Regions from separate parts of the Gilvimarinus sp. F26214L genome, predicted to be linked through region 1. Evidence: predicted binding sites of a transcription regulator. Region 1 holds the regulator's gene; the other holds the start of a gene.
The links. The regulator FNR, encoded in region 1, switches genes on or off when oxygen is low (the NO sensors DNR and NnrR bind a similar motif). The targets are predictions, from matches to a motif close to TTGATNNNNATCAA.

Region 1 (15,806 bases):
AGCCGGGTGAGCTCAGCGCCACCATAAGCGGTTCAACGGAACGGGTGGATAAGCGATTGAGGATCGCAGGAATGGAAGTGACCATCACACTGGGCAACACGGCCGCCGAGCTGCCGCATCTGGATCGAGCGTTGGATCAGTTCGAGGACTTCTGCGTGGTCACCCAGAGTGTGCGCCGGGGAATTCCGGTAAAGGTGTCCGTAATCGATGGTGAAGGCACGGTGGTCAAGGAACATTGACCGAAGCGACCCCGCCGCAGTTGCTTCAATCGGGAACTTGATTAAAGCAACTGCTTGCCAGCCAGCGGATCAGTACGCGATGTCGATACCAAACAGAAGATAGTTTTCCTTGCTCTGGTGGCCCACAAAGGGGGGGCCGCCGTCTTCCTCACTTTGCAGGTCGATATTGAGCTCCATTATTCCTTTAACATTGCGCATGAAATAATACGCCGCAGTGGCGGTGAGAGTATTGATCTCGATCCCCTCGTAAATGGTGCCTGTATCGTCAAAGTCGTCCGCTTCTGCAATGTTGTAGAGCGCGGAGAAGGCCCAGCGTTGGTTGGGAATGTAGTCCACACCGGCAAAAGCCCCGATCCAGTCGTAATCGTCACCGGGAGCCTGGTCGAGAAAACCCTCCCAGCTGTTCCAGAGCACCTGGCCGTACCAGTGGATCTGCGGGCTGATATCCCCCGCTACATCAATACCGAGGATCTGCTTGTCCGAGTCCCGCACACCGAGATCCATGCCCGCAAAACCACCCGCACTGCGTTGCTCTCCCGCGAGGGCGAAAAGCCCGCCATCAACGGGACCCAGGGACGCGCCTACGCGACCGAAGTAATGTTTGCCGGAATCGTTGTCGAATAATTTGTCCGGGCGACGGTAGCCGGGCCCGTTCAGATCGTAGTTCTGCTCGATGCCATTGCCATTCACAGCGCCGACGGCCCAGTCCACAGGACCCAGATCACCGCTCACGATCAGTCCGCGGTCATAAGTTATCCCTGCGGCGCGGTAGGCGTAGTAATCCTGGAAGGTCAGCCGCACCTCGCGCGGGAACATCAGATCGGACACCTGAAACTGCCCCAGTTGGGCGGACACGCCCGTACCCAAAATGTCCGCATACTGGAACCAGGCATCCTCGACGATGGTTTCACCATTGCCGCCCTTCTCGGCGAATATTGCATAGAAATAGTAGGAAATGTTATCCGAGAGAGGAGCGCTGGACAGCAACTTCACCATGTAAGGAGCCTGGATGTCCGTGCTCGAATCGGACAGGGTGTGGCCGGTAGCCACATCGATCTGCTCGCCGTCCCGCCATTGGACATTGCCCTGGGCGCGAATGGCCAGTGGCAGATACTTCGGCAGGGCAAGGCTCTCGTCTCCCACATCCATCATCGTGTCACGCCATTGAGGCAAGCGGAAGTTGCTGTCGGCGAATGCTTCACCAAATTCATTCAGGCGTGGAAACGCATCGTGGCAAACGGTACAGGACATATTGTATTGACGGGCAAACACCGGGATGGCCGTCGCCACACTGGACCAGTGGAGGGCCAGGGTGAAAACAACTGCGAGAAGCGTCCGCAGAGACAGCTTCGTGGTTTTACGGCTCATGAATAAACCTCCGCTCACGACATCGATTATCGGGAGCAGTAGAATGGCATTCAAACGGAGCTCATCATTTGACACGGATCAATAGACAGGTGAATGTAGAGGCGTGGATGGTCTGCAACGGACCGCGGAAGGGTAAGCTATGAGTGAATTTACCGATCACCTGCAGGAGATTTTCGGCCTGTTTGGCCCCGTCTCGATGCGGCGAATGTTCGGTGGTGCCGGCATTTTCCACGATGGGCTGATGTTCGCCCTGGTCACCGACGACACGCTATACCTGAAAGCCGACGCCGAATGTCTGGGCCACTTCCAGGAGCGCCAGTTGACACCGTTTACCTATCAACGCCAGGGGAAAGCCGTACAACTGGGCTACTTCCAGGCGCCGGAAGAAGTGTTGGAGGATCAGGAGGAAGCCGCGCGCTGGGCGCGCCGCTCCTATGAAGCGGCGCTGCGAAGCAGAAAAACAGGGAAGTAGAAACGGAACGACCGCGGTGACGTTAGTCGGTCTCAAACAGACTGATGTCACCGATTTTGCGCAAGGCCTCAATGTCGGTGATCGTGATCTCCTTCTTGTCCGCCCGAATAAGGCCCTGTTTCTGGAAGCGGCTCAAGGTTCGGCTGACGGTTTCAACTGTCAGCCCCAGGTAATTGCCCAGGTCCGCCCGGGACATGGGAAGGCGAAAACTGGTAACTGACAGGTTTCGGCGACCATTGCGGCTGGAGATGCTGAGCAGCAACGTGGCTACCCGTTCGTCCGCACTGCTCTTGCTGAGCAGTGTAATCAACTGCTGATCCGTGCCGATCTCGCGTCCCAGCAGGCGGTACATGTGGCGATGAAGATTGGGGATATGGCTGCCCAGGTCATCCAGCTTGTTGAATGGGATTTCGCAGATCGCAGATGTTTCCAGCGCCACCGCCGAGTTGGTATGAGTGCTGCGAGCGACTCCGTCCAGCCCCAGAATCTCCCCGGGCAGATAAAAGCCGGTCACCTGCTCCTTGCCATCATTGGTGCTGGTGTATGTTTTTACAGTTCCCGATCGAACCGCGTAGACGGAATGGAAGGTATCCCGCGCCCGGTACAGGTAATCCCCTTTCTGCAGAGGGCGGCCTCGCTGAATGATGCCGTCTACCTTGTCCACGTCTTCCACGTGCAGGCTGATGGGCAGACAAATGGACGCCAACCGGCACTGGGAGCAGGAAACGGTAGGGGTGGAGTGACAGCTCTGAATGATTTCAAGGGGCTGATTGGACTTGGACATACGGTACGAATGATCCGTCTCTGGATGCCCGCAATGGCTGGAGAGGTTGCAGGCGAATTGATATGGATCAAGAGAGTAGGATAAACGCTGCGTGCTTGTCAAAGGCTGCCGGCTGACCCTGAGGCCGGCATCGAGGTCCAGGCCGGTCAACATTGAGATTCAAAACGGTCATCGACACTGTACAATTGAATGCAGATCAACGAGCTCGAAAAAGGGGAATTATCAGTCAATGGCCGATCCGATGGCGCCAAAGCCCGACAAGCAGCCGCAGCAGCAACCGACCCGCGGAAACCCACCCCCCGTTCGCCCCTTCGACGGTCACATGCTCATGTGGCTGTTCATGTTTTTTGCCGTTTATTACCTCTTCTCCACGCTATCCGAGCCCGGGACGCAAAATATTCCCTACACTGAGTTCAAATCCGCAGTCGTGGCGGATGAAGTGGCCAGCGTGCGGTTCGAGGGAGACCAGATTCGGGGCACCTTCCGCGTCGAAAGCAGTGGCGCACGCGGAGCAGACGATGAGCCCAAGACCTTCACGACCGTAATGCCGAGCCCCGGTGACGAGGAACTCCTGCCCCTGCTGGAAGAACGGGGGGTGACCATTACTGCCCGCTCGGCCCAGGAGCCCCGCTGGTTCCAGGTGCTGCTCTCGGTTCTGCCGTGGCTGCTGATCCTCGCCTTTTTCATCTATTCGAGCCGCATGCTGCAGCAGCGCATGGGTGGCGGCGGCAAGGACGGCTTCTTCAGTTTCTCCAAATCCAAGGCCCGACTGTTCGAAAGCACCGATCATGACGTGGGCTACGAGGACGTGGCCGGCGCGGAAGGAGCCAAGCAGGACCTTCAGGAGATTGTGGATTTTCTCAGCGACCCGGACAAATTCCGGGAACTGGGCGCAAAAATGCCCCACGGCATTCTGCTGATGGGTCCCCCCGGCACCGGCAAGACCCTGTTGGCCAAAGCCACGGCTCACGAAGCGGGCGTGCCCTTCTACAGCATCAGCGGTTCGGAATTCATCGAAATGTTTGTGGGCGTGGGCGCCTCCCGGGTGCGGGACATGTTCGCCGAAGCGCGGCGCCGTGCCCCGGCCCTGATTTTTATTGACGAGATCGACTCGGTTGGCCGAGTCCGTGGCACCGGCCTCGGCGGCGGTAACGATGAACGAGAGCAGACTCTCAATCAGGTGCTGGCGGAGATGGACGGCTTTTCGGGCGAAGAAGCCGTGGTGGTACTGGCTGCCACCAACCGACCGGATGTACTAGACCCGGCCCTGCTCCGACCTGGCCGCTTCGATCGCAAGGTGACGCTGGAGCTGCCTCAACGGGGCGCGCGCAGGGATATTCTCAAGGTCCATACCCGTAAGGTTCCCCTGGCGAGTGACGTGGACCTGGACGAAATTGCCGGTATCACCGTGGGGTTTTCCGGCGCGGACCTCGCCAACCTGGTCAATGAATCTGCCCTAATGGCCGCCCGCCACAACAAGCACCAGGTCAACCGCGAAGACTTTCACAAGGCCCACGACAAAGTGGTCATGGGCAGCGAGCGTCGGGACCTGCTCAACCCGTCGGAGCGGAAACGCACCGCGGTTCACGAAAGCGGCCACGCACTGGTTGCCCTGCTGCTCCCGGAGAGTGATCCTCTGCGCCAGGTCTCCATTATCCCCCGCGGCCGGGCTCTGGGCGTCACCGCGCAGCTCCCACCGGAGGACCGCCACAACTATTCCCAACCCTATGTGGAGACCCGGCTCTCCGTCATGCTCGGCGGACGCAGTGCGGAGAAGCTCGCACTGGGCAATATCAGCTCGGGCGCCGCCAACGACCTGGAACAGGCCACCCGGCTCGCCAAGATGATGGTGACCCAGTGGGGCATGAGCGAGGTGATCGGTCCCGTGCATTTTCGGGTCGGCAGTGAACACCCCTTTCTGGGCTACGAACTGACTCAGGAAAAGGACTTCAGCGAAGACACGGCGCGGAAGATCGACGAGGAGGTCCACCGCATCATCTCCGAAGCGGAAGCTCGGACGGAGAAGACCCTGCGGGAAAACAAGGCGGCATTGCAAAAGCTGACCAATGCGCTGCTGGAGAAGGAGACCCTGGACCGGGCGGCAGTCGACGAGCTATTGGCCGACGTTCTGAAGCCCCGCGCGTCGCTGGCGGCGAACCCTTGAACGGTTACCCAGGAGAACGTTTCTAGTCTTCGCCGGGAATCACAAGTTTAATATCTTGAATGCGGCGCCGGTCCACACGGAAGTGGCGGCTCTGGGTCGCCCCTGATGCGTCCCGGGCCTCCACCACATAGTGTCCATCAGGCAAACCGATGGTAAGAAGGCCGTCGGCTGTCGCACGCATCAACTCTGCTCCGGATTGGCTTCGCAGGGCCAGTTCCACATCTTCCAGAAAACGCCCGTCCGGCCCGGAGATGAAAAAGCGAGTCCCCCCTTCCTCCAACTCATCCGCGCCCGGATCCCGTGCGTCATCAAGCCTCCCGTACAGAGTGTAGTCTTGCTGGAAGGCCAGAGCGGTGAAGATTACCGACAGCAACAAAATCCAGTAATGAATCTTCACGCCCGTCCTCCCAACCTCATTCATATCCTGCTTACGAGACAGCCCTCAGGTGAACGAAGTTCGCGGTCGGGAAAGTCTGTCGTTCCTGTTCACCGCATTTGCCCTCCGCGCGTTCGCGAACTGTGCCGGTAAAAGAAACTCGAACCAATTGGCTGGTAACAGTAACAACAAAGGAAAAACGCCCATGTCGGAAATCCTGGCGCCATTTGCGGAAGCGACCGCGGCCACCATCGAGCTGCTGGGCATCCTTGTCATCCTGGGGGCCACCTTATATTCCCTCGCATTCGCGGGAACCTGCCTGATCAGAAAGGCCGAACGCGACCGGCTCTACCACCAGGTCCGTCAGCGCCTGGGCAGCGGTATACTGCTGGGGCTCGAGTTCCTGGTGGCCGCGGACATCATTCACACGGTAGCGGTCGATGTGTCCGCCAGCAGCGTGGGCTTGCTGGCGGCGGTGTTGCTGATTCGAACCTTTTTGAGCTTCAGCCTCGAACTGGAGTTGACGGGGCGTTGGCCATGGCAGAAGAACGCCATCGAATAACCGGAGCAGAGGAAACCTAGAGCGCGGATGGCCACACACCAGTTTTTTCACGAAATCACGATCGCGCGAGAGCCCGAAGTGGTGTTCGACTACGTCACCGACCCGAAACGGTGGCACGAGTGGTTTTCACTGTCCACGCCACCAACCGTGGAGACGGACGGGCAGACACCGGGGGATCGGTTCACCGTGCGGACGGTTCGCCGGGGACCGCAGTTCTTGCCGTTCAGCCTGGTCCGATCCGTGTGTTGCACCATCACAAAGTCGGACCGCCCCTATCTGTGGGAGCTTGAAGCGCAATCCGTCATTCTGGATGCCGTCACCAGCTACACCCTTAGTCACAGTGAGGAGGGCACCGTCTTCAAGCGGCAATTTTCCTACACCACCAAAGGCTGGCTGAGATATGTGGAGCCGGTTCTGTTGCGCAAGGCAATTGCCGTTCAGAGCCGGCGCAGCCTGGAGCGACTGCGCGACAAACTGCAATCGGAAAGCGCCTAACTCCAGCCGCACAGTGAACCAATCAACTCCGGGCCTGCCGAAGCTCTGCGCCTCCAGTCGCAAAGGTACGGCCCGATTGCGGATCGCCTTGAGGACTTCATGTTTGTCGCGTTCCTTATCGCCACCATCGCCCTTGTGGGCATTGCACTATTGCCCCAACTGCACTTCGAGTCCTGGGTGGTTCGAAGCTTCGATTTTCCGCGCCTGCAGATTTCCATCGCCCTGGTCGTTCTGCTCGTCATGGAACTGGCGCTTCTGGACCTGGATCAGCTCTCGAGCTGGTTGCTGATTGTGGCTGCAGTGGTCGGGCTGTGTTACGAAGCCTGGTGGATTATTCCCTACTCTCCCCTGTTTCCCGTGGAAGTAAAACAGGCCGACCGGCGGAATCCCGATCGCACGCTCCGCCTGATGATTGCCAATGTCCTTATGTCCAATCGGCGCGCCGATGCGCTCCTTCACCTCGTGCGGGAGAGCAACCCGGATCTGCTGGTCACCCTGGAGACCGATCAATGGTGGCAGGAACAGCTGGACGTTCTGGAACCGGACTATCCCTACGCCGTGAAATGCCCGCTGGACAACCGCTACGGCATGCACCTTTATTCGCGTCTTCCCCTCAGCAACAGTGGCATCGACTATCTGTTGAGTGAGGACAATCCCTCGATCCATACATTGGTCACCCTGCCGGGCGGCCAGCAAATCCGCTGTCACTTTCTACACCCGGAGCCACCCAGTCCGACAGAGAGCGACGACTCGGTGGAGCGCGATGCCGAGCTGCTGGTGGTGGCGCGCAGCGTGGCCGATTCGGACATGCCCACCATCGTCAGCGGCGATCTGAACGACGTGGCCTGGTCCCGGACCACCCGGGTATTCCGCAAGGTGAGCGGGCTGCTGGATCCGCGGGTCGGACGCGGAATGTTCAACACCTTTCATGCCCAACACTGGTTCCTGCGTTGGCCACTGGATCACCTGTTCCACAGTCACCACTTCACCCTGGTCTCCATGTCCCGACAGGGGGACTTCAGCTCCGATCACTTCGCGCTGGTAACCGAACTCATGCTCGAAGGGCCCGACACGGACCAGGAGGGCCTGGACGAGGATGAAGAAGCCCGCCGGTGGGCCCGGTCCAAGCATCGCAAAGCCGGTGTTTCGAAGCAGGACGTTCCAGAGCCGGAAGACTGAAAAAAGATGCTTTCAGCTGAGAGTTAATCCGTGGTTTTGCGCGCAAAGATTGTATAATCTGCGGCACTCAAGCACCGCCCCGAGACCTTTGGATCGCAGGCGGTCAATAACAACAGAAACCAGAAGGTGATCAGTGTGATTTCAGCAACCGACGCTCTGAAGAGGTTAATTGATGGCAATCAGCGGTTCCGGGCGGGCAAGCGCGAACGGAGCGTCCCGCCCGAGCAGATTCGCCGGGACGAACTGGTGTCGGGCCAGAATCCTTTCGCCATTATTCTCGGCTGCTCCGATTCCCGCGTACCCGCGGAACTGGTATTCGACCAAGGGCTCGGGGACCTGTTTGTTATCCGCGTCGCCGGCAATGTCGTCGCTCCCTCCCAGATCGGCAGCGTCGAATTCGCTGCGGAAGCGTTTGGAACACGCCTGGTGGTGGTGCTCGGCCATACCAAATGCGGGGCCATCCAGGCTACGCTGGAACAGCTGGAACGCCCCCAGGAAAATCGATCACCCAATCTGCGCTCTATCGTGAACCGCGTTCGCCCCGCCGTCGAGACCCTGGTAGAAAGCGGAAGCTATGCAAATCCCGACGAGTTGTATCACCACGCGGTACGGGCCAACATCCGGGCTTCGGCGGATCACCTTCGCCATGGCTCTCAGATTCTCGAACAACTGATCGAAAAAGGTGAGTTGCTGGTGGTCGGTGCGGAGTATTCCCTGGAGACGGGCGAGGTGGATTTCTTTGATGGCCTCCCCCAGTCCTGATTGCCTTCCGCCGGGTCCGATGACTGATCAACTGACGCAGGTTATCCGGGCCATTGACCAAGCGAATCAGGAGGACCCGAACCGGGAGTTCGCCGACGGCCGGGAATGGCCGAAGGAGTATCTTTATTCATTGCGAATGACCCGGGAGTTGCAGAACTTCGCACCCGGCGCGGGGGAAGTGCTCAGGATCGCAGCACGCGCCCAGCACATCCGCCGCTGGAACATCCCCCGCGACAGCTTCCCGCGGAACCGGCCGGGCTACCTCCAGTGGCGGCGCGAACTGGGTCGTTTCCATGGGGAACAGACCGCGTTGCTGATGCGGGAGGCAGGCTATGATCGAGACAGCATCGCACGGTGCCGGGCCATGCTGGCGAAAACAAGCCTCAGGCAGGACCCGGATGCCCAGACCCTTGAGGACCTCGCCTGCCTCGTGTTCCTCCGGTATCACCTTGCAGACTTTGCGGAGCAACACCGGGAGGAAAAGCTGCGCTCCATCATCCGCAAGACCTGGAACAAAATGTCCCCACCGGCGCGGACAGCGGCCATGACCATCGAGTTTTCGAAAGCGCTCAGGATCCTGCTGGACTCAACGCTGTCCGATAGCGCTCGCTGACTAACACCTCGCTGACACACATGCAGCCGCGATAGGCGGGCAATGCGCCTCTGGGGTGCGCATATAGAATCTTCTTTTAAGACAATTTCGTTACGAACTAATCATTAGTGTTGACTTCGATACCTTCTGTGATATACATCACCGCAAGCATGTGAAGTTCCGTTCTTACCTTTCATCCTTGAGGCCCATAATATGAATAAGCTCATAGGTCTTATCGTATTGCTGGTACTCGCTGCGCCGGCGCTCGGCTGTGACGAAGCCTGTCAACGGGAGCGCGCCACCGCCCAAAGCAACGTAGAGTTTGCAAGTTATCTGAGTTGGAAGTTTTGTGAAGATACCAAGCTCTCGTTTATGCAAAGCGATGTCCCCAGCCTGAAAAACTTTCGCAACACCCGGCTCGACACTCAATACAAAGGACGCATACGAAACATCAAGACCTTTGTTGATCAGCGCAAAGCCTGGCTGATGGAGTGTGACGGTTACATGACGCAGACCAACCACGGTCGCATCTTTGGCGATGAAGCGACCACGACCAAGCTGTTTGCGGCCATGGACGCAATGTCGACGGAATTGGGTAAAGCCATCAAGGGAGTCACCTACGTGGCCAGTGGCGATCAGGACGAAAATGCCATCATCGCCTCCAAGTTCGACTCCTTCTTCAAGCTGATGGACGATCATCGGGCTGTAATGAGCCTGAAAGGCCAATTTGTAACCAACTAGCCGTCGGTTGGAAAAGCCATCCCGGGCTTTTCCGACTGAGTTTGCGGCCCGGGTTTGCGGCATCGTCCGCAAACCCTTCACGAGCCCTACTCTTCCCTCGCCTTGCCGCCCATGCAATCGGGTGACGGGGTCACCTGCGCGCCATCCTGCCACTCGTCCGGTGCATAGGTATGCAGGGCCAGCGCATGGACCGGCCCCGCGAGCTCCTCTTGCAATAATTGGTATACTCGCTGATGGCGTTGCACCAGCCGCTTGCCGGCAAATTCCGGGCTGACCACAACGACCTTGAAGTGTGTTTCCGAATTAGCCGGCACGTTGTGCATGTGGCTTTCGTTTTCGACCTTGAGATGGCTCGGCTGCAGTTCGCTGGCCAGGGTAGCTTGGATACGTTCCTGAATACTCACAGATACACCTCTACTGAAGCTTGGGCTGGCGGGATCACGATTTCGAGCCCCCGCCGCGTATAGTCGCCAGTATACGGGGCGACGCCCGACAGCTAAAGAGGACCGCGGAGGACCCAGCGCATGGACCGCACCAGAATCTTCATCGACCGCCGTCGACGCGAACGACGCCAGGAGCCGGACCCCTGCCGCCAACTGCCCATGGACCTCTACCACCGCAAGCGCCGCAAATCCGCCGAGCGGCGTGCCCAGGGGCGATCGCTTCTGGAGCACTACGAGGCGTTCATGGCAGCCCGGGGCGAGCGGGAACCCGAGCCGATGGAGTAAGCCCCCAGCCGCGGACCTGACCGCTCTCGCGCCGCGCCGTTATCAGTCGTCGATGGCCTGGGTGGCCAGCACTTCCATATCCTGACGGATGTTCAGGTGATCGTAAGGTCGCACCTGCGTAAGCATCATGCCGAACAGCTGCTCCACCGGATCGTTCCACCAATAGGTGCAGTACATTCCACCCCACGAGTAACTTCCCGGGCTGATGATCTTGTGGGCGATCCCCTGGTCCAGCATGACTCCGAAACCCAGGCCAAAGCCATAGCCCGCTCCACTGAGCCACACCTGCCGCTTCCCTACGTGGTTCTGTGTCATGAGGTCGACGGTCTTGCGGCTGACCAGCCGCCCGCCATTCACCCGCCCTCCCCGCCGGAGCATCTCCGCGAACCGGAAGTAATCCGCGGCCGTGGACACAAGCCCGCCCGAGCCAACGTAGAATTCGCTGGTTTCGCTGAGAAAAACACTCTCCTCGGTATTGGGATCATCCAGAAGAATTCTCTGGTCGTCCCCGGGTTTGTAGGAGGCTGCAAAGCGGGAAGCCTTGTCCCGCGGCAGGAAGAAATGAGTATCCACCATTCCCAGGGGAGCAAAAATGCGCGCTTCCAGAAACTCCTTGAGAGATTGCCCGGAAATCACTTCAACCAGACGCCCGACAACGCAAGTGGCCCTCGAGTAGTGCCATTTCTCCCCGGGTTCGAAAAGCAGCGGGGCCTGAGCCATGCGCTCCACAAAATCCCCGATAGTCCCGCTGCGATCCCCCGGGCGGACGATTTCCTTATAAGGCTTGTTACTGAAACCGCCGAAGTTCTCCAGATGTTCACTGGCAAACCCCGCTGTATGGGTCAGGATGTGGCGGATATTGATCTGGCGCTTGGCCGGCACCGGGCGCCAGCCGCCTTTTCCGTCATCGGTCATCACGTCCATCTGGGCAAAAGCGGGGATGAACTTGCCAAGTGGATCGTGGAGCTGAAACCGGGCCTCCTCGTAGAGCATCATCAGGGCCAACGACACGATTGGCTTGGTCATGGACGCAACGCGGAAGATGGTGTCCACCTGCATGGGGTCCTGCCGCGCCACCTCCTTGTAACCGCAGGACTCAAAATGAACGATCTTGCCGTGACGTGCCACCATGGTTACGGCTCCGGGAATCATCCCATCGTCCACATAGCGCTGCATAACCGGTTGTATTCGCGCGAGACGCTCGGCGGACATGCCGACCACTTCCGGCTCCGCCATGGGTAAATCGTCAGGTGTTTGTCTGCTCAAACTGATCCTCCGCTTTCTCAGGTTCCGGGTGCTTGGTTCGATCCGGAAGATCGAAAACACCGTCCAGCCACACATCGAGAGCCTTCATGACGGCTTCCCGGCGATTCATTCTGGCTTTCTCATAAAATTCTGGTTGCGGGGCGTTCATCATCAGCAGCATATAGACTTGAAGCCCGAACTCCTTCGACATTCCCGGTTTGCGAAATTCAGTCAGATGGCTGCCAATGTGACGCATGTTTTCGAACATCACATCAAAGTACTTCTTGCGCAATGCCGGATAGTCATTCCCAACATCGTCCCAGAACACCGGCTTGAACTGCGCATCATTGTCATACCAGCGTCCCACGGCCGCATGAACGACGGAGCGGGGATCGTCGCCGCCTGAGAAATCCAGCGGCTGGCGCAGTTGCTCTTCCCAGCCGTTGAGGACCTCGCGCACAAGGTCCTCCTTGGACCGGAAAATCTTGTAAAGAGTCTTTTTGCTGATGGATAGGGAGCGGGCCATGTCGTCCGTGGACACCGCGCGCACCCCCACCTCCTTCGCGCGCTCCACGAAAGTATGGACAATTCGGGTTCGCAGTTCAGCTCCGTCTTCGTTCGCGGGGCGATTTTCGCTGACCGGCATTTTGCTTACCTTTTATTTTTTGCGATCGGAACGATGTACGATATTTGCGAGAATATCTGTCGACTTCCCTGTTCGGCCTGACAGGCTCCCCAGTTTTTCAACCCACTAGTGTTTGGTTCCTGCTGCGATCTTGTCCATGATGGCGAACAGCACACCGGAGACCACGAATGTCATATGGATGATGACTTTCCACATGATCAGGTCCGCATTTACAACATCGGCATCGCGCATTTCCATGAATGTTTTCAAAAGCTCGATTGCGGAGATGGCCACAATTGCGCCTATGACCTTGAGCTTGAGTCCGCTGAAGTCCACCTTGCCCATCCAGTCCGGTCGATCCACATGATTGCTGACGTCGATCTTGGACACGAAGATTTCATAGCCACTGAAAATGATCATCAGTAACAGGCTGCCCACCAGTGACAGGTCCACGAGGGTCAGAATACTGGTAACTACTGCGCCCACCTCCATGGCGAAAAGGTCCTGAACGAGGTAGGCAAGATAGGTCGTGAACTTGATCAGCAACACCACGATGCTGACGATCAATCCGAGAAAAAACGGCGCCAACAGCCACCGGCTGTTGAATATGGTGGACTCGAGACCTCTCTCAAATTTGTTGCTCATTCCCCTGCTCCATCTACTGCTGCGTCCGCTGGTCACGTCGACGCGATCAAAATGCGCAACTATGATAGATGATTCCCGGACGGATGAGTATGCCCGGAGCAGGAGTACAGGGCTGGGAGCGCCGGCCTGACCCAGAGGCGCTGGCAGGCCGGCTGGATTTTACCCACCCCGGTTTTGCGGGCCTGTTCCACAAACCCTTCATGTCGAACCAGGCACTTCGGCCTTGATTGCGGACCGAACGTCGATGTTCGGCCCGGCAGGCCGCTAGTGCATGGTGGGCCAGAGGTCCCAGACTTCCTTGGGATGGATCGCTTTGATCTTCTCGAGTTCTTCGGGGTTCATGTGCCGGGCGGCCACTTTGAGTACGGCCCGCGCGGCCTGCTCGGGGTCCAGATTGTCCCGACCGGGCAGTTTCTCCCGTATGGCTCCAAGATAGTCCTGCTTGTGCCGCCACCGGTGCGGCGCTTCCGACGGGCGCCAGCCTTCGTAGTAAGCGCCACGAATAAGGGTTGGAAGTTGCGCGGCGAAGTCGGCCGCTTCGTCCACCGGAACCCTGTCCCGAACCGTGCGCAGAACCGCGTTCATGGCCGCCCAGGCGGCCTCCCGGTCGACATGGTCAAGCTGATCGGAAATTTCCGCCAGCCACACATTCGCCATCTCAACATTCCGATCGATGGTACCCACATGGTTTCGCATAGTCCCTCCTGGCCGTGCTTAATAGTGATGATTGCAATGGCTTGGACCGACTTGCATGGAGCCTTACTCCAGTCATTCAGGATTTTAATACTCGCGCTAAACTGAGCACCGGGGATATGGCTGCCGGCATCACGTTTGCCGATGGGGTGGGGTGTTTTGAAAACGCATGAATCCATCCCTGGAGCTCCCTCGCGGGGTCCCTCCCGCGAGGGTTTCAAAACACCCCACCCCATCGGCAAACTGCATCGGGGTATCGGAGCCACCAACAGCTTCGACTCACACAAACTCAAGTCCATCGATCCCCTGCGGAGGAGGGGCGCCGGCGCGGAGCTTAAAGCCTGCCCCAGCAAATGCTTTGGGGAAAACCGGCGTATTTGGATTTATGGCGTAACACAATCTCCGTCCGTTTACGGGAAAGCCAACAGATCCATAAAACGGTGCACGGGTGTTCTGCGCAACTGATCGGAATCGTTACACAGATCAAAAATTCTTTCACATCGACCCGGAGGGAAGACTTCCGCGAGGTTGTTGCGAAACTTTCGCTCGAGCAAGGGAACTCCCTCGTCCCGGCGTCGCCGGTGCCCAATGGGATACTCCACCGCCACCTTATCGGTAGAAGTCCCATCGGCGAAAAACACTTGTATCGCGTTGGCGATCGAACGCTTGTCCGGGTCCAGGTAGTCCCGGGAGTAATCGGGATTCTCCTGAACCTTCATTTTGCTGCGCAGTTCGTCGATCACAGGATGTTGCCTGTGGAAGGCATCCTCGTAATGTTCAGCTTGAAGATCGCCGAATGCCAGGGGCACCGCCACCATGTACTGCAGGCAGTGATCGCGGTCAGCGGGGTTGTTCAACCGCCCCTCCTTGGAAATGATTCTGATGGCGGACTCGTGGGTCGTCAGTTCGATGCGCTCGATGTCTCCCAAACGGCTCTGCACCTGCGGATGCAGGATGACCGCGGCCTCACAGGCGGTTTGGGCATGGAACTCGGCGGGAAAGGCGAGCTTGAACAGTATGTTCTCCATCACATAGCAACCGTATTTCCGCTGGAAGTGAAACGGCTGGCCTTTGAAGCTCACGTCGTAAAATCCCCAGGTGGGCGCAGTCAGGGCCCCCGGAACGCCCATCTCGCCACGCAGGGCCATGTCCGCAAGACGTACCGCCCGTGCAGTCGCGTCGCCGGCGGCCCAGGATTTTCGCGAGCCGGCATTGGGCGCGTGACGGTAGGTGCGCAGCGCCGAGCCGTCGACCCAGGCCTGGCTGATGGCGGCCAGGGTTTCCTCCCGTCCGGCGCCCATGAGCCAGGCAGCCACTGCGGTGGATGCGACCCGGACCAGCAGCACATGGTCCAGGCCCACTCGATTGAAGCTGTTTTCCAGAGCAAGAACCCCCTGAATCTCATGGGCCATGATCATGGCATTCAGCACGATCTCCATGGTCAGTGGCGGCTCGTTGTTCGCCGTTTGCCGCTGGGACAGGAAGTCGGCGACGGCCAGAATGGCCCCGAGATTGTCCGAAGGATGCCCCCACTCTGCAGCGAGCCAGGTATCGTTGAAATCCAGCCAGCGGATCGTGCAGCCAATGTCCCAGGCGGCCTTGCCTGGGTCCAGGCGATAGGGCGTGCCCGGAACGCGCGCCCCCATGGGGACCACGGTGCCCTCCACCAGAGGGCCGAGATGCTTGGTGCATTCGGGAAACTGCAGCGCGAGCATGGCGCAGCCGAGGCTGTCCATCAGGCAGTGCCGCGCGGTGGTCATGGCAAGCTCCGAAAAGCTGGGCCTGGCCAGCACATAGTCGGCCATGTCCTTGAGCACCGTGTCGTAATCGGGCCGGTTCGCCAGTTCCGTATTGCTGCTCATCGTGTACCTCTCTTTGTCCTTCCTGTTGTGCTCCGCCATCTGAATGCCCCCATAACGCCCTGCAGAATTTTGACCAGCACGGGCCCCCGGGACCCGTAAACCGTTGACCACCCGATGGCGCTCACCTAAAGTAAGCCGCTTGACCCGAATCCGGTCGAGCCGGAGCCAGTAATGACTCCAAGGTCTGTGTTCGCGCGGTACTCACCGTAGCGAGACCTCCATCCGCGAAACAAGCTACGCGAAACGAAACAAAAGGTACTGTCATGGCGCTGCC
Region 2 (15,806 bases), on a different contig from region 1:
CGCAATGGTCGTGAGCGAAGCAGCCCGTTCCGCCGTCACCCGCACTTGGAATTTCCGCAGCTCAGACAAGTCTTGCAGCCATCCATTAGAATGACCGCCTTGGTGTGGCACTTCAGGCACAACTCGGCGCTGGAGGGATAGTCGTCACCGGATGTGATCAGATCATGCCGCGCGTCGTACTCGCGACGTTTCTCCGCGAGAACCGATTTTTGAACGTCGCTGAGCTCCTCGGTTTTCAGCAGGCCGATTGCCTTCAAGTGGGTCTCGATCGTATCCCCGATCTCCGCTACCAACGAGGGCATGAATCGTCCGCCGGTTTTGAAATAGCCGCCTTGTGGGTCGAACACAGCTTTCAGTTCTTCGGCCAGAAAGGTAACGTCGCCGCCCTTGCGGAAAACCGCCGATATTACCCGCGTGAGCGCCACCACCCACTGGAAATGCTCCATGTTCTTGGAGTTGATGAATATCTCGAAGGGCCGGCGCAATTCGTGGTGGGTTCCCGGGTTCAGCACCACATCGTTGATGGTGATATACAAGGCGTGCTCCGATAATGGAGTTTTTACCTTATACGTCGTGCCCTGCAGGACTTCCGGTCGTTCCAGTTTCTCGTGCATTTGCTCGATGACGAAATCTTCAATCCCATCCGTTTTTTTCACAGTCGCACTGATGATGGGTTGTTCAATAACTGCAGTTGTCATGATCTGTATCCTCCAGGAGCAGTCTTCGTGAACTGCCGTCTAGAATTTTCCGTAGTACCCTTCTCTTATGGCGTCGTACAGGTTGGCCGCAGTATGCAATTCGCCGTCGTACTCCACCGTCTCGTCGCCGCGAAGCTCGATCTTCTGGCCGTCTTCCAGTTCGAACACATAGATGGTGTTCTCCAGGTCCTGCCGCTTCACCAGAACACCCTGGAAAGCTTCCGGGTTGAAGCGAAAAGTGGTGCAGCCTTTCAAGCCCTTCGAATGAGCGTAGAGATAGATGTCCTTGAAGGTTTCATAGGAAATATCGGTTGGCACATTGATGGTCTTGGAAATGGATGAATCGATCCATTTCTGGGCAGCCGCCTGCACGTCCACGTGTTGTTCCGGCGTAACCTGATCACTGGTTACGAAATAATCCGGAAGACTTTGGCTGCTGCCGTCCAAATCCGGTTCATGGCCCGGTTCCTGGAGCGCGCGGTAACGCAGCAGCTCATAGGAATATACATCGACCCGTTCTTTGGTTTTGCGACCGGTGCGAATAATGTTGCGCGAATAGTGGTGGGCAAAACTCGGTTCGATGCCGTTACTGGCGTTGTTGGCGAGCGACAGGGAAATGGTACCGGTGGGCGCAATGGAACTGTGGTGCGTGAAGCGGCAGCCATGTTCGGCAATCTGATTGACCAGCTCGGGATCTTCCTCGGACAGCTGCATCATGTAGCGGCTGTATCGGGCCATCAGCTCGCGGCCGGTTGCCCTGTCCCCCACCTTGTAACGTTGGCCCAACGCGGGCCTTTGCGTGAGCATGAGGGGTGTCACTTCAAACTCTTCGTTGAACAGCGGTGCCGGGCCTTTCTCCTTTGCAAGTTTAACGCCTTCTCGCCACCCGGTAAGGGCCAGTTCCTTGCTGAGCTGTTCGGTGAAGGCTATCGACGCGGGACTTCCGTACGGAATCCGCAGCATCGTGAGGGCCGAGCCAAGACCGAGAAAACCCATGCCGTGCCGGCGCTTGCGATATATTTCGTCCCGTTGTTGTTGCAGGGCGAGGCCGTTGATCTCCACCACGTTGTCCAGCATTCGCGTGAAGGTGGCCACCAGACGCCGATACTTGTCCCAGTCGAAATGGGCTGAGGAGTTGAATGGTTCATTGATGAAGCTGGTGAGATTGACCGATCCCAGCAGACAGCTTCCGTATGGTGGCAGGGGTTGCTCGCCGCAGGGGTTGGTGGCGCGGATGGTTTCGCAGAACCAGTTGTTGTTCCACTCGTTGACGCGGTCCACCAGAATGAACCCGGGTTCCGCAAAGTTGAAGGTGGAGCGCATGATCTGATCCCACAACTGGCGAGCCGGCACCCGCTTGTAGACGCGGCAGGCCACTTCCCCTTTTGAGTTGCGCAGATACAGACCATCCAGATGGTCCAGGCGGCGATATTCAAGGTCCGGGTCTTCGCCGTCCTGCCGTTCCAGGTCCCGTTGCATGACCGGGAAGGAAAGCGCCCACATGGCGTCCTCTTTGACGGCGTGAATAAACTCATCGGTAATCAGCAGCGAAAGGTTGAACTGCCGCAGTCGACCAGGCTCGCGCTTTGCGCGAATGAACTCCATCACGTCCGGGTGATGAATGTCGAAGGTGGCCATCTGCGCGCCGCGGCGCCCTCCGGCAGAGGAGATGGTGAAACACATCTTATCGAACACGTCCATGAACGAGAGCGGACCGGAGGTATGAGCCCCCGCTCCCGCCACGAAAGCCCCGCGCGGTCGCAAGGTCGAAAATTCGTAGCCGATTCCACAACCGGCCTTCAGCGTGAGCCCCGCTTCCAGGTTTTTTTCGAGAATGCCGCGCATTGAATCCTCGATGGTGCCGGATACGGTGCAATTGATCGTGGATGTCGAAGGCTTGTATTTCAGGGCGCCGGCATTGGAAATGATGCGCCCGGCGGGAATGGCGCCGTTGTGTAATGCCCATAGAAATTCTTTCTTCCAGTGGGCTTTGCGTTTTGGTTCCAGGTCAGCCAGGCTTCCGGCCACCCGCTCCCAGGTGTCAGCCACGGTTGCATCGATATTTCGCGCGCCCTCTTTAAGGCGGTATTTTTTATCCCAGATGTCGTAAGCGGCTTCCTGTAACGGAACCTCGACAGGGCCGCTTCTCGGGTCCGCGACTGGCGGTTGCATATGGATCTCCTGCTGTTGCCCCAATCAAAAAGTGTGGTGTTTGTACCAGGCCGCGTCGGGCCTGGCAGGCCGTGCGCACAGAATTGCAACAACCTGCCAGTCCGGTGGGCTCAGGGAGCGCCCGATCCCACCGGTGGTCCGCTACTTCAGGGTCACAGTGCCCTGCATGAGGGAGGAGTGGCCGGGGAAGGAGCAGAAAAACATGTAGTCGTTGCCCTGTTCCAGTTTGTCCACTGCGAAGGTCACCGATGTTTTTTCGCCGCCACCGATAATCTCCGTCGCGGCAATTACCCGCTCGTCGTTGGGTTTGAGATAGTTGTTCTCAAGGCCCGCAGCGATTCCGTCCTGAGCGATGCCCTGTAGGTCTTCCGCCTTGCTCAACACCCAGTTATGGCCCATGGCTGTTTTGTCCAGTTGGCCGCTATGAGTCAGGTTGACTGTGAACTCGTCGCAGCCGGAATCTATTTCTATGGCCTTCGTGTCGTACTGAATGGCATCGTTACTGTCCACTGTGATTTCGCACTCCTGAGCGAAGGCCAGACTCGCAAAGGCGGAAAGGCCGAAAATTGCGGCGGCTCGAAGAAGGGTTCCTGATTTCATATCCAATCTCCTTTGGGTTGAAAAAATGATGCAAGAAGCGCAGTTCTTTGGCTTGGGGCGGGCCGGATAGTTTCTCCGGCTCCTCCCCTGGTTGCACTGGCTCAGGCATCGAGAGTGACGGGGCCTTCGGTCGCGCGGGCTGGTTGTGCAAGCTCACCCGGTGCACTGAAGAAGACGCCCTTGACCACCTGCCAACTCACCGCCAGCGCACCGACGATGAAGACCACGTCGCCAAAGGTGCGGATCCAGCGCAGGGTTTCCATCAGGCTCTGCTGCATGAAGTGCTCGCTGCGCGCATACCAGAGTCCTTCAGAGGCACTGGCGGCAAACTGAATGAGACCGATGGGCAGCAGGCTGGTGAAGATCATCAGGACGAGCCCGGCATTGAGCCACCAGAACCCGGTCTTCATCAGGCGCTCGTCAAAGACCAGTTGCGGGCGGATGTAACGGAGCACCAGCAGGGTGAAGCCCAGCGCGAGGAAGCCGTACACCCCGAACAGTGCGGCGTGAGCGTGCACCGGCGTGGTGTTGAGGCCCTGGATGTAGTACAGGGAGATGGGCGGGTTGATCATGAAGCCGAACACCCCAGCACCGAGCATGTTCCAGAAGGCGACGGCCACGAAGAAGATCAGAGGCCATTTGATTCGCTGCATCCAGACGGCGCGGTTTTTCAGGCGCCAGTTTTCCCAGGCTTCATAGCCCAGCACGACCAGGGGAACCACTTCCAGGGCGCTGAAGGTGGCGCCGACCGCCATCACCGGGGTGGTTGTGCCGGAGAAATAGAGGTGATGGAAGGTGCCCGGGATGCCGCCCAGCATGAACAGTGAGGCGGAAGCGAGGCTGGCGCCAGTGGCGATTCTGCGGGACACCAGACCCATGCTGCAGAAGATGAATGCCAGTGCCGTGGTGGCGAAGACTTCAAAGAACCCCTCCACCCACAGGTGCACGATCCACCACCGCCAGTATTCCATCACGGACAGATGGGTGCGCTCACCATAGAAGAAGCCCGCGCCGTAGAACAAACCGATTGCTACTACGGAGGCGGTCAGCAGTGCCAGCAGGTTCTTGTCACCGGGCTGGCGCAGGGCAGGTACGATGGCGCGCAGCATCAGCACGAGCCAGAAGGCGATGCCCAGGAACTTGCCAATCTGCCAGAGGCGTCCAAGGTCCACATATTCATAGCCCTGGTGGCCGAGCCAGAAGTTGAGATTAGTGGGCATGATCTGGGCGATCGCCAGGTAATTGCCGATGAATGAACCGGCAACCACAACCACGAGGGCCCAGAACAGAACGTCCACTCCCAGCTTCTGGTATTTGGGATCCTTGCCGCCATTGATAATCGGCGCAAGGAACAGGCCCGCGGCCAGAAAGCCGGTGGCGATCCAGAAAAGGGCCGACTGGATATGCCAGGTGCGGGTCAGGCTGTAGGGAAACCACTGACTCACATCAATCCCGTAGAACTCCTGCCCCTCCACGGTGTAATGGGCCGTGAAGCCGCCCAGGAACACCTGGAAGGTGAACAGGGCGACCACGAGAAACAGATACTTGCCCAGTGCACGCTGGGACGGCGTGAGGTTGACCAGCGAGATCGGATCGCGCGCGGGTGCAGCGGGTTCCTGTTCATCCTCCTTGCGGAGAAAGGCCCAGGCCCAGATGAGTCCGCCCACACCAGCGATGAGCAACACCACGCTGATCACCGACCACATGATGTTCTCCCCGGTGGGCCGGTTATCGATCAGCGGCTCATGAGGCCAGTTGTTGGTATAGGTTGCTGCGCTGTCCGGCCGTTCGGTGGCGGCGGCCCAGGCGGTCCAGAAGAAGAACTCCGCCATGCGCGCGCGACGTTCGGCGTCCGGCAGAGTGTTTTCCTTCATTGCGTAGCTTTCGCGAGTGCCCTGCAACTCGGCGGCATCGCTGAACAGACGGCTGTAGTAATCCGCGGTTTGTGCCATGGCCTGTGCGCGGCGCTCGGACACGACCAGTGTGCCCGTGTCGTGATCGTAGTCGTTGCCGCGGTAGGCGGTTTTCAACTCGTGACGCAGGGCGGCCTGGTCGCGGCCATTCAGTTCGTCATAGGAGCGCCCATATTGATCCACGGCCGCCAGATCCAGCCAGGTGACCAGTTCCCGGTGCAGCCAATCCGCCGTCCAGTCGGGGGCCTGGTAGGCGCCGTGGCCCCAGATGGAACCCAACTGCATACCACCCACGGACTGCCAGGCCGTCTGGCCGTCGAGAATGCTCTCCCGGGTCATGAGTGTTGTGCCGTCTTCGGTGACGACTGCGTCAGGGATGGGTGGAGCCTTGCGGTAAACCTCCGTGCCAAAGAATCCGAGGATTCCAAAGGTGACGGCGACTACTGCGATCAGCAGCCACCAGAGTTTGCGGTACTCAGCCATGGGTTGTCTCCTTGTGCTGGCCGTCGATGTAATGAAAAGGAAATCGTTGCGAAACGTGGCATGCGATGGCGCCGGGTACGGCGTCGATGGCGGGGTCGAGGGTGTTCATGTCTGCTCTCCGGCGGATGTCGAAAGCGCTGCCTGCGAGGCAGTTGTGCAGTTCAGCTAAGATGCAGTCTAAATGCATCTTTCAATGATGTAAAATAAATGCATGTTTAATTCTGCTGTAGTTGATCGAAGTCACGTCACCTCTTTCGCCAACCTGCTTGACAGGGGAGGGGAGCTAACCAACCATGGGCCGAGGGCAGTTCGGGCACGAAACGGAAGGACATCCGTCGTCGCCCACCCGGATTCCGCGTAGCACGCTTTTTTCGATGACGACAACGTTTGATAAGGAGATCAACGTGGCGAGCATCCCCAACGAAGCACTCTTTTATATCCCCCAACGAGATCTGGCCGTTCGAGACCTGCTTGAAGTTCTCTACGATCGGCCGTCCCAATCCGTGGTCAACAAAAGCCTGATCGTGAATCCCCATCTGCATGGAGATTGGATTCGCGCCGGGCAATTGGTCATTGTGACCCCTGTGGAGCCGGGTCCCTGTGCGCTCTGGGAGCGGCAAATGGCATTGGCAGCAGCCCACGTGGACCGGCAACTGGACAAGCTCCACCCCCGCGAGCGTGCCACTGTGGCCACCCATTACGCGTTGCTGAGCAATCTCGCGTCGCTGGAATCAGCGACCGCGTGGAAAAACCCGCATTTCATGCTTCTAAAGCAGCAGATCGAGCGCGCGGTGGACCCCCGTCAACGGTCCGGGGGACTGGCACGCCGCCAGCGGTCCATGGAGATCGGGGCCGCGATCGACGGCCTGCTGGCACGCCGGCTGTTCGACCCCCGGGCATCGGCCGCTCGCATCAAGGCCCGCATGAATGTGCGCGCCGACGCGGCCGTCCATCAGTGGAAGACCCAGGTGGGGCAGGCCAAAAACCTGGAGACCTTCAAGCGCCATTACGCGCGGATCATCGCAGGAGCAAAACAGCTGACCCATTTCGGCCAGGTCTCCCTGGCTCTCAATGTGGAGCCCGCGGGTCCACAGCTCGGGCACTCGCCTGTTGCCGCACCCGCAGGTAACAGCCAAAGCTTCGGGGCCCTGGGCGACCGAGCGCGTGCCTGTCACCTGGTGTTCCGCATGCAATGGGGCCACGCCGGCCAGCTGTGGTGCGGAATCGCCTGCCCCCGCGCCACTCTGGGTGGTTCCTCCAGGGACACGGGCGGACTGATTTACAACCAGTTGCATCGCGTGCCCGCCTGAGTTCCCCGGCTGCAGGAAAGCGGCAGAATTGCCGCTTTTCCTGCCCCTCTTAACCTATCCCGGCATCCTTTAGCGCCACGAGGTGTGAACAGCTTCGGTCACCCCGTGCAGCTGCCTCGCGCAGGTTCACCAGATCCTTCAGCAACGATTTTGTTAATCCAGATCAAAGAAGTGTTACTAAAGATGCGGGAAAAATGCATCTTATGGGCTAGACTGTTGATGTGAAAGTATTTCCCACACACAGGGAGCCCCGAAATGTCTGACAAATTCCGCGCCGGTCGCCTCCCGTGGCTATGCCTCGCCTGGGGCAGCCTCGGACTTGGAGCGGCCGGAGTAGTGCTGCCACTGCTCCCCACTACCCCTTTCGTCCTGCTCGCCGCCTGGGCGGCTCCCAAAGCCTCTCCAAACCTGGGAGTCTGGCTCGAAGCCCATCCGCGTTTCGGCGCGCTGCTCACCGACTGGCGTCGGGAGCGCGCGGTACCGCGCCGCGCAAAACTGGCCGCGATAGCGCTGATGAGCCTGAGCTGGTTGCTTCTCTGGATGCTCGACACTGCCCCGGTGGCCCTCGGGTTCATCGCTCTGGCATTTGCGTGCGTAAGCACTTACTTGTGGACTCGTCCCCTTCCTGAAAGAGAGCGTTCCTGTGCCTGAACAAATACTCAAGCTGGCCGCTGCCGGCGAGCGTCGCCTGCCGAGTCTGTTGGCCCATCCTTTCCGCCCCTTTTTCGTCATGGTCGGCGTTTACGGTGTACTGGTGGTCCTGGCCTGGATGGCCTTTCTGTTTGGCGGTTGGCCGCTGCCCATCGGCTGGTCCCCGCTCCAGTGGCATGCTCACGAGATGCTTTACGGACTGGTCCCGGCCGCTATCGCGGGTTTCCTGCTGACCGCCATGACCAACTGGACCGGTGCGAAACCTCTCCAGGGGGGTGCGCTGCTCGCCATGCTGTTGCTCTGGGCCGCCGGCCGGGCCGTCATGTGGTTTGCGGGCTGGCTGCCCGGTTGGCTGGTGGCGGCAGTGGATCTCGCCTTCCTGCCGGTCCTTGCGGTTTACGTGGCGAGCGTTTTGATTCGACATCGCAACCGCCGCAACCTGATTCTGGTGGCTGTATTGACTCTGTTGTTCAGCGGCAACCTGCTGATGCAACTGGGGCTCGTAAGCGGATCGACCGGGCTGCTGGCCCGTGGCCAGCAGCTGGGGTTCGATCTGATCACGGTTTTGATGGTGGTGATCGGAGGCCGAATCATTCCGGCCTTCAGCGGCAACTGGCTGCGAGCCCAGGGTGACGATCCGGCAGCGATCAGGACCTGGCCTGTGCTGGAACGCGCGGCCCTGGGAAGTGTTGCGCTGCTGGTGGTGCTGGACGCATTCGCGGTCGGCCCCCAATGGATTGGCACCGCGACCCTGCTTGCGGCCGCACTTCACGCACTGCGCCTGTTCGGCTGGTCCGGCTGGCGAGTCCTACGCGAACCGCTGTTGTGGATTCTCCATCTGGCGTACTTGTGGATTGTGCTCGCCCTGTTGCTGCGCGGACTGTCGGCTTTCGTCGACGCCGTTCCTGCCTCGCTGTGGCAGCACGCTCTTGGGCTCGGCGGAATTGCCACTCTGATACTGGGGGTCATGACCCGGGTGGCCGTAGGGCATACCGGTCGGCCGCTGCAGCTGCCGCGATCCGGTCTGTTGATTTATCTCGCAATTTTTGCGGCCACTTTGCTTCGCCTGATCGCGGCCGTGGGCTGGATTGATTACCGGGTGGGCGTGCTCGCGGCAGCACTGTTCTGGGTTCTCGCATTCAGCCTCTTTCTGGCCCTTTACGTTCCGATCCTGGCTGCACCCCGGCCCGATGGACGACCCGGTTGAAGGAGAAGTAGACCATGCGGATTACACGGTACACCGACTATGCCCTGCGCGTGATGATGTATGTGGGTTTGAAAGACCCGGAACTCGCCACTATTCGCGAGATCGCAAACAGTTACGACATTTCAAGAAACCACCTGATGAAAGTTGTACAAGAGCTGAACAACCGCGGCTACCTGGTGGCGACTCGCGGTAAGAACGGCGGTCTGCGTCTGAAGGACCTTCCCGAGAACATCAACGTTGGGAGACTGGTGCGGGACATGGAGCAGGATTCTGAACTGGTGGAATGCTTTGGGTGCTCCTCATCCTGCGTTATTACGCCGGCCTGTGAGTTGAAAGGAATCTTTGCGCGGGCGATGGACGCATTCTTTCATGCCCTGGATCAGTACACACTGGCGGACCTGCTGCCCACCGCCATGCAGCCCCAACTGCTCGAACTTTTGAACGTCCTTACAGTGGACGCAACCGGAAAAAGCAAGTCGGAGGACCCCTGAAAAACCGATATAAACAGCACCTAACACACAGCAAACCGCAGAGAGCATTACCTACAGGAGAATCTCCATGAAACAGCTTCTCGCAGCCCTCACCGCGTCTTTATGCTTTATCGTGGGCATGGCGAACGCACAACAGCTTAGCAGTGATGTCGAGTATCGACCGGATGTGACATTTACACTGCGCACGGACATTGCCGATGGGAAGTTGGTGTTCATTAGCGAATCCGGCTCCACAAAAGGTGAAGTGAACCCGGACCTGCGCGTGCCCGAAGGCGCGGTGGTTCAGATCAACATTGTCAACCAGGATGGTGCGGTGCACGACATCGCGATACCGGAGTTTGGCGTAAAATCCCAGCAGGTCATTGGCCGCGGCGCTGCCACGGCGGTTGTATTCCGGGCCAACAAAAGTGGCGAGTTCGAATATCTGTGTACGCTGCCCGGACACAAGGCGGCGGGGATGTTTGGAGCGCTGATCGTCGGCGAGCCACAATCGGCGCAGGCCAGTGATCTTCCCGATGTGTCCATGGACCCTACCAATGTCGGTGAGCCCGTGGGCAAGCGCAAGCCTCGCAATCTGACCGTTGATCTTGAAACGACCGAGATTGAAGCCACGCTCGGGGACGGCAGCACCTACAAGTACTGGACCTTCAACAATACTGTTCCCGGTCCCTTCGTTCGTGCGCGCGAGGGCGACACCGTTACCATCAACATGACCAACGCCAAGGACAGCCTGCACATCCACTCCATTGATTTGCACGCAGTGACTGGACCCGGCGGCGGCGCGGCTGTAACCCAGGCTGCACCCGGTCAGACCAAAAGTTTTACCTTCAAAACATTACAGCCGGGGCTCTACGTCTACCATTGCGCAACTCCCATGGTGGCCCAGCACATCACCAACGGGATGTACGGCATGATCCTGGTGGAACCGGAAGGCGGACTGGCTCCGGTCGATCGGGAGTTCTATGTCATGCAGGGGGAGTTGTACACAGCAGAGCGTCACGGATCTCGCGGTCTTCATGAGTTCTCCCTGGACAAGCTGCTGGCCGAAACGCCGGAGCACATGATGTTCAATGGAACCATGGCTGCCCTGACCACCACCTACCCCATGGAAGCGGAGGTGGGCGAAACCGTGCGCATCTTCTTCGGCGTGGGCGGCCCCAACCTGTCTTCCAGCTTCCATGTAATTGGCGAGATCTTTGATCGGGTTTATGATCAGGCATCCTTGACCAGTCCTCCTCTGACTGATGTCCAGACGACTCTTGTTCCGCCCGGCGGCGCGACAATGGTCGAGTTCAAGGTGGAGTACCCCGGACGCTACACGGTTGTGGATCACGCTCTGACGAGAGTGGAGAAGGGGCTGGCGGGTGTGTTGACGGTGAAAGGCAAGGCAGACTCCAAGATTTTTCACTCCAAGGAGAAAGTCGACGCCAATCATTGATCCCGTCGGATTGGGTCGGGTTTTTGCCTGACCCAGCCCTCGGTACTACAAGGCTACAATGGAGGTTGGGCTGGGCCGCGAGGCCTGGCCCAACCGTTTTGCTTTTTGCGGATGACACGAAGGGAGATGTCGGTGAGCTACGATATTCGATTCAAGCGCGTCTACGAGGCTGCGGCAAAAGCCGATGGCGCCCGCGTGTTGGTGGATCGCCTGTGGCCGCGGGGCAAGCGCAAGGAGGAGTTGGCGCTGACCCATTGGTACAGGGACGCGGCGCCGTCGAGGGATTTACGCCGGGCGTGGCACCAGGGGGATCTGGACGAACGCACGTTTGCGCGCAGATATCGCAAGGAGCTGGATCACAATGTGGAAGCACTGATCCCGCTGATGCGCTATGTTCGCAAAGGTCGGCTTACGCTGCTGACTGCGGCGCGGGATCCACGACACTCCCACTTGCCGGTTCTGCAGGAAGCTCTGGAAGCGGAGCTGGACCGGGAGGACTGCGAGGCAGATGGGCGGGACCCCAGTTCGCCCGTGTGTTATGAAGGGCGGGTACATGGCCGGAAGTAAATTTTGTTTGGGGTACTGGATCAGTGGGTGCGGCTGTCAGAAAGCTGCGTGAAGGCTTATGCCAGGCAGCGATCCGGCACTCACGCCTGGGACACGCCGTAAATACGTCCCTGTAGGCTCGGACGCGGCATCCATGCCGCGTACGGTCCCAGGCATGAGCGCCGGATCACTGCCGCATCGCTCAGTGCCGATTGAAAGATTTTCACTAGCGAGATCCGAGCATCGGGTAATCCGTGGCTCTGCCCCGAATCGGTTTGTTTTTTCCGCCCGTAGGCACCCAATTCTCAGCAGCAATCCGGTCCTGGCTCCGGTTACCGTACGCGGCATGGATGCCGCGTCCGAGCCCCCAGGGATGGGTTCACGGCGTGTCACCGGAGCCAGGACCGGATTGCGGCCTGGCACCACACCAATCACTACGACACCACACCAATCACTACGACACCACACCAATCACCACGGCACCGCACCAAAACGCCACGACCCCAATCCAAACACCACCTGGCCCAGGCTCCCCGTCAAATTATGCGCGAATAACGGATCTGATTGTTCGCCTTGAGGTAGGCGTCGAAGACCATGCAAATGCGTCGGATCAGTAAGCGTCCCGAGTTATGCACGCGAATGCCCTCATCGTTCAGGCTGATCAGTCCGTCCTCCACCATGGGCGCAAGCTGCGCGAGTTCGTCTTCGAAGTGTTCGCGCGCCCGGACGGGGAACTGCCGCTCTACATCCGCAAAATCCAACCGGAAATGGCAGATCAACTGATTGATCACGTATTGGCGCAGATTGTCTTCCTCGCTCAACACAAACCCCCGGTGGAAAGGTCTCTGATCCCCGTCGATCCGTTGCTGATAACGGTTCAGCTCCTTTTCGTTCTGGACATAGGTTCCGCCGAAAGCACTGATGGCCGACACGCCGAAGGCCACCAGGTCGCACTCACCATGGGTGGAATATCCCTGGAAGTTGCGTTGTAACCGACCTTCCTGTTGAGCCCGGACCAGGCTGTCTTCGGGTTTGGCGAAATGGTCCATTCCGATGTAAACATAGCCGGCCTCCTGCAGGCGCTCGATCGCCATGTGGAGCAACTCCATCTTGGCCTGCGGAGAAGGAATGTCCGCCTCATTGATCAGACGCTGGCTTTTGAACAGGTGTGGCATGTGGGCGTAGTTGAACAGCGACAGCCGGTCCGGTGAAAGCTCGATCACCTGTTCCAGAGTGGTACCTACACTTTCGAGAGTTTGCAGGGGCAGGCCATAAATCAGATCCATACTGATGGAAGAGTAGTCTTGCGTACGCAACGCCTTCACCAGCGCACTGACTTCCTCAACACTGTTGTATCGGTTCACCGCCTTCTGCACGCGCGGATCAAAATCCTGCACGCCCATGCTGACACGATTGAACCCCAAGGTACGCAGATGTCCCATTGTGCTGGCTGCGACGCGCCCCGGGTGTATTTCGATCGAGTATTCGCCGCTGTCGTCATCCAGCAGATCGAAATGCCGACCCGTGGCTTCCATCAGCCAGGTCATCTCCTCATCGCTGATGAAGGTGGGGGTGCCGCCGCCCCAATGGAGCTGGGTCACGGGTTTGCGGGTGTCAAACAACTCCGCCTGCATGGCCATCTCCTTGTCCAGCCGACGCAGATAGGGCATGGCCCGCTCTTTATTATGGGTCACGACCTTGTTGCAGCCGCAGTAAAAACACAGGGTGTCACAGAATGGCAGGTGGAAATAGAGCGACAGGGGAGAGTCCGTGGCGTTGCTGCGGGCAATCGCGGTCCGCAACTGCTCCTCGGAAAAGTCATCACTGAACTGCGGTGCAGTGGGATAGGAGGTGTAGCGGGGGCCGGTAAGATCATAACGACCCAGCAAAACTGGATCCCACGCAAGGGATTCGGAAAAAAGCGACATAAGGAACTTCTTCTAGTGGGCCCCGCAGGGCCGGGGATGGAGGCCGGAGAATGCGTGTGAGAAACTCCGAGGTATAAGGTAAAGTAGCAACCAGGCGCTGGTCGGGCATTGATTTCGATCAAGGCCAGTGGCCTTTGCGAAGGTGTTTTCAGGATCGGCTAAAGTGGGCCCTGCGGGTCACTGGCCCACGTGTTTGCGGCGCGTGTCCGCGAAAGTGTTGAGGACGGGTCTCCGGTATCCGGTTCGCCCTCCGGTTCGGAATTTGTCGACAACTTGCTGGGCGGCACAGCTGCGAATATCCCTCGCCTTCTATTGGTATATATGCGGACAGAACTATGGAACCACTAAGCAACGATTTCGAGGAAAACTACGCACGGTTTATCGCCGAAGCCCTTGACTGTGGCTGTATATGGGGGCTGGAGGGACCGGAAGGCTGGGCGCTTTGTCCCTCTGAAAAATATGGCAAGACCGACGTAATGCCGTTCTGGTCGCAGCCGGAATTTGCTCAGGTCCATTGCCGGGACGAGTGGGCGGAGTATCAGGTGGTGCCGGTCTCACTGGAAGAGTTTCTGGAGGACTGGTTGCAGGGCATGCACGACGATGTATATCTGGTGGGCGTGAACTGGACGGAAGATCTGGAAGGGCCGGAAGTGGAGCCCCTGGACCTGCTGAAGGATATCGAAGACGAGCTGACTTGAGCGGGAGCTACTTACGCGTGGACGGATCCATCGATTCGAAGCATCAAACCGGCGCCGGTAACGCCCGGAAGTTCGCTCTTTATTCTGTCATCTGCTGCAGGGCGGCCTTGACTGCCCGATGCACCTCCTGCGCGGTGCTGTCCTTGCGGCGTACATAGCGAAGCGTTTTGTCCCCATCGACTAGAAAGACAGCAGGCGCTCCCCGGACGCCGTAGCGTTTTGCGACCAGGTCGCCGTTCAGGAACACCGGAAAATCGTAACTCCTGCTCCTCAGATACTCCATCGGGTCACCATCTTCCCAGATGTTGAGCGCATATACGCGCAGGTCCTCTTCACTGTAGGTTTCCCGCAATTGGTCGATTGCGTTCATCAACTCCGGACAGCCGCGGCACCAGGTGGCCCAGAACACCAGGACTGCCGGTTGCCCGGCGCTGTGTTCGTAGAAGGAAATGTCCTTCCCCTCGATTGCGGTGAGAATCCAGTCGGGCGCCTGATCGCCGGTCTGAACCTTCGGCGCAGCCTGGCCAGAGAGCGCGTAGAGCCCAAGCAGTAGGACTACCACCAGCCAGATGTGGCGATTTCCGGGTGTGTGCATGGTGAAACGAACCTTGCGGGTGAAGCCGGCGCGGGCACGGGATCCGTGCTGCTGAGAGGATAATTGTAGACGATGGTTCCCCGTGGCGAGCTGTGTTCACGGTGCCGAACACAGCTCGCCGCATGGTTCTGTTCGAGCTGAGGTCAGTCCGGTGCGCTGTCGGAGGGCTCGTCCACCTTTGCGTCCTGCAGCGGTCGCAATTGGATGGCGTCCACCCCGGCGCCGTTGATAATGTCGGAAACCACCACGACCTTGTCGTTTTCGTTGTAGCCCTGGGTGTTGCGCAGAATAGCAAAGGCCTTGTTCAGGGTTTTCTCCGGCACACTGGAAAAATGAATGCGAAAGCAGGCACAGTTGCGATTCAGAGCAAGCTGCCGCCGTGTGCGACTGTCGTTGGTGAAGGCCAGGATCGGCGTGTTGGGGTGGCAATTGGTCAGGTAGTTCGCCATCAGACCGCGGCGGGTGATCACCACGATCCCCACAGCCCCGAGGCTGTCCGCCAGCTCGGCGGCGGCACAGGCAATGTGTTGCTTGTCCGTATCCCTGATCAGCTTGCGCGTGAACTTCAGGCTCGGATGTTGCTCCGAGGCGCGACCGATCTGGTCGAGGTACTGCACGCATTTGACCGGGTACTTGCCGATGGAGGTTTCGCCGGACAGCATGATGGCGTCCGCGCCTTCGTAAACGGCATTCGCCACGTCGGTCACCTCGGCGCGGGTGGGAATGGGGTTGTTGATCATGGACTCCAGCATGTGGGTCGCCACGATGACGCGTTTGCCCATCTCTGCGCAGCGGCGGACGATGTCGCGCTGAATGTTGGGTAGATCCTGGATGTGAACTTCCACGCCCAGGTCACCACGGGCGACCATGATCCCGTCCGCTTCGCGAATGATCTCCTCGATGTTGCGAACCCCTTCCTGATCCTCGATCTTGGCGATCACTTTGATCTTGTTGGCCTTCTCCCCGAGCAATTCCCGAAGCTGCCGGATATCCGCGGCTTCCCGCACAAACGACAAGGCAATGTAATCCACTTCCTGCTTGATGCCGAACTCGATGTCCGCCCGATCCTTTTCGGT

Region 2: the regulator FNR is predicted to act here: its motif matches at 13,546-13,559, upstream of hemN (oxygen-independent coproporphyrinogen III oxidase).

Annotation. Positions count from the first base shown of each region.
Region 1 covers NZ_JBTIYG010000003.1:71,939-87,744, forward strand. The annotation lists gene ACURWW_RS04255 (OsmC family protein) at 1-239, shown strand, start outside; gene ACURWW_RS04260 (hypothetical protein) at 309-1,607, opposite strand; gene ACURWW_RS04265 (TfoX/Sxy family protein) at 1,747-2,079, shown strand; gene fnr (fumarate/nitrate reduction transcriptional regulator Fnr) at 2,102-2,863, opposite strand; gene ftsH (ATP-dependent zinc metalloprotease FtsH) at 3,093-5,027, shown strand; gene ACURWW_RS04280 (hypothetical protein) at 5,050-5,424, opposite strand; gene ACURWW_RS04285 (DUF1622 domain-containing protein) at 5,609-5,965, shown strand; gene ACURWW_RS04290 (SRPBCC family protein) at 5,993-6,460, shown strand; gene ACURWW_RS04295 (endonuclease/exonuclease/phosphatase family protein) at 6,560-7,639, shown strand; gene ACURWW_RS04300 (carbonic anhydrase) at 7,775-8,401, shown strand; gene ACURWW_RS04305 (DUF4202 domain-containing protein) at 8,421-9,014, shown strand; gene ACURWW_RS04310 (hypothetical protein) at 9,207-9,734, shown strand; gene ACURWW_RS04315 (BolA family protein) at 9,821-10,138, opposite strand; gene ACURWW_RS04320 (hypothetical protein) at 10,259-10,462, shown strand; gene ACURWW_RS04325 (serine hydrolase domain-containing protein) at 10,505-11,728, opposite strand; gene ACURWW_RS04330 (TetR/AcrR family transcriptional regulator) at 11,709-12,353, opposite strand; gene ACURWW_RS04335 (TIGR00645 family protein) at 12,459-12,977, opposite strand; gene ACURWW_RS04340 (DUF2267 domain-containing protein) at 13,242-13,673, opposite strand; gene ACURWW_RS04345 (bifunctional 2-methylcitrate dehydratase/aconitate hydratase) at 14,081-15,532, opposite strand; gene ACURWW_RS04350 (NAD(P)H-dependent flavin oxidoreductase) at 15,796-15,806, shown strand, end outside.
Region 2 covers NZ_JBTIYG010000006.1:122,176-137,981, forward strand. The annotation lists gene ACURWW_RS08605 (TSCPD domain-containing protein) at 36-698, opposite strand; gene ACURWW_RS08610 (adenosylcobalamin-dependent ribonucleoside-diphosphate reductase) at 738-2,870, opposite strand; gene azu (azurin) at 3,012-3,470, opposite strand; gene ACURWW_RS08620 (nitric-oxide reductase large subunit) at 3,572-5,866, opposite strand; gene ACURWW_RS08625 (hypothetical protein) at 6,271-7,176, shown strand; gene ACURWW_RS08630 (YbaN family protein) at 7,432-7,827, shown strand; gene ACURWW_RS08635 (NnrS family protein) at 7,820-9,034, shown strand; gene ACURWW_RS08640 (RrF2 family transcriptional regulator) at 9,049-9,525, shown strand; gene nirK (copper-containing nitrite reductase) at 9,593-10,963, shown strand; gene ACURWW_RS08650 (DUF488 domain-containing protein) at 11,096-11,530, shown strand; gene hemN (oxygen-independent coproporphyrinogen III oxidase) at 12,046-13,437, opposite strand; gene ACURWW_RS08660 (DUF2750 domain-containing protein) at 13,773-14,135, shown strand; gene ACURWW_RS08665 (peroxiredoxin family protein) at 14,215-14,730, opposite strand; gene pyk (pyruvate kinase) at 14,874-15,806, opposite strand, start outside.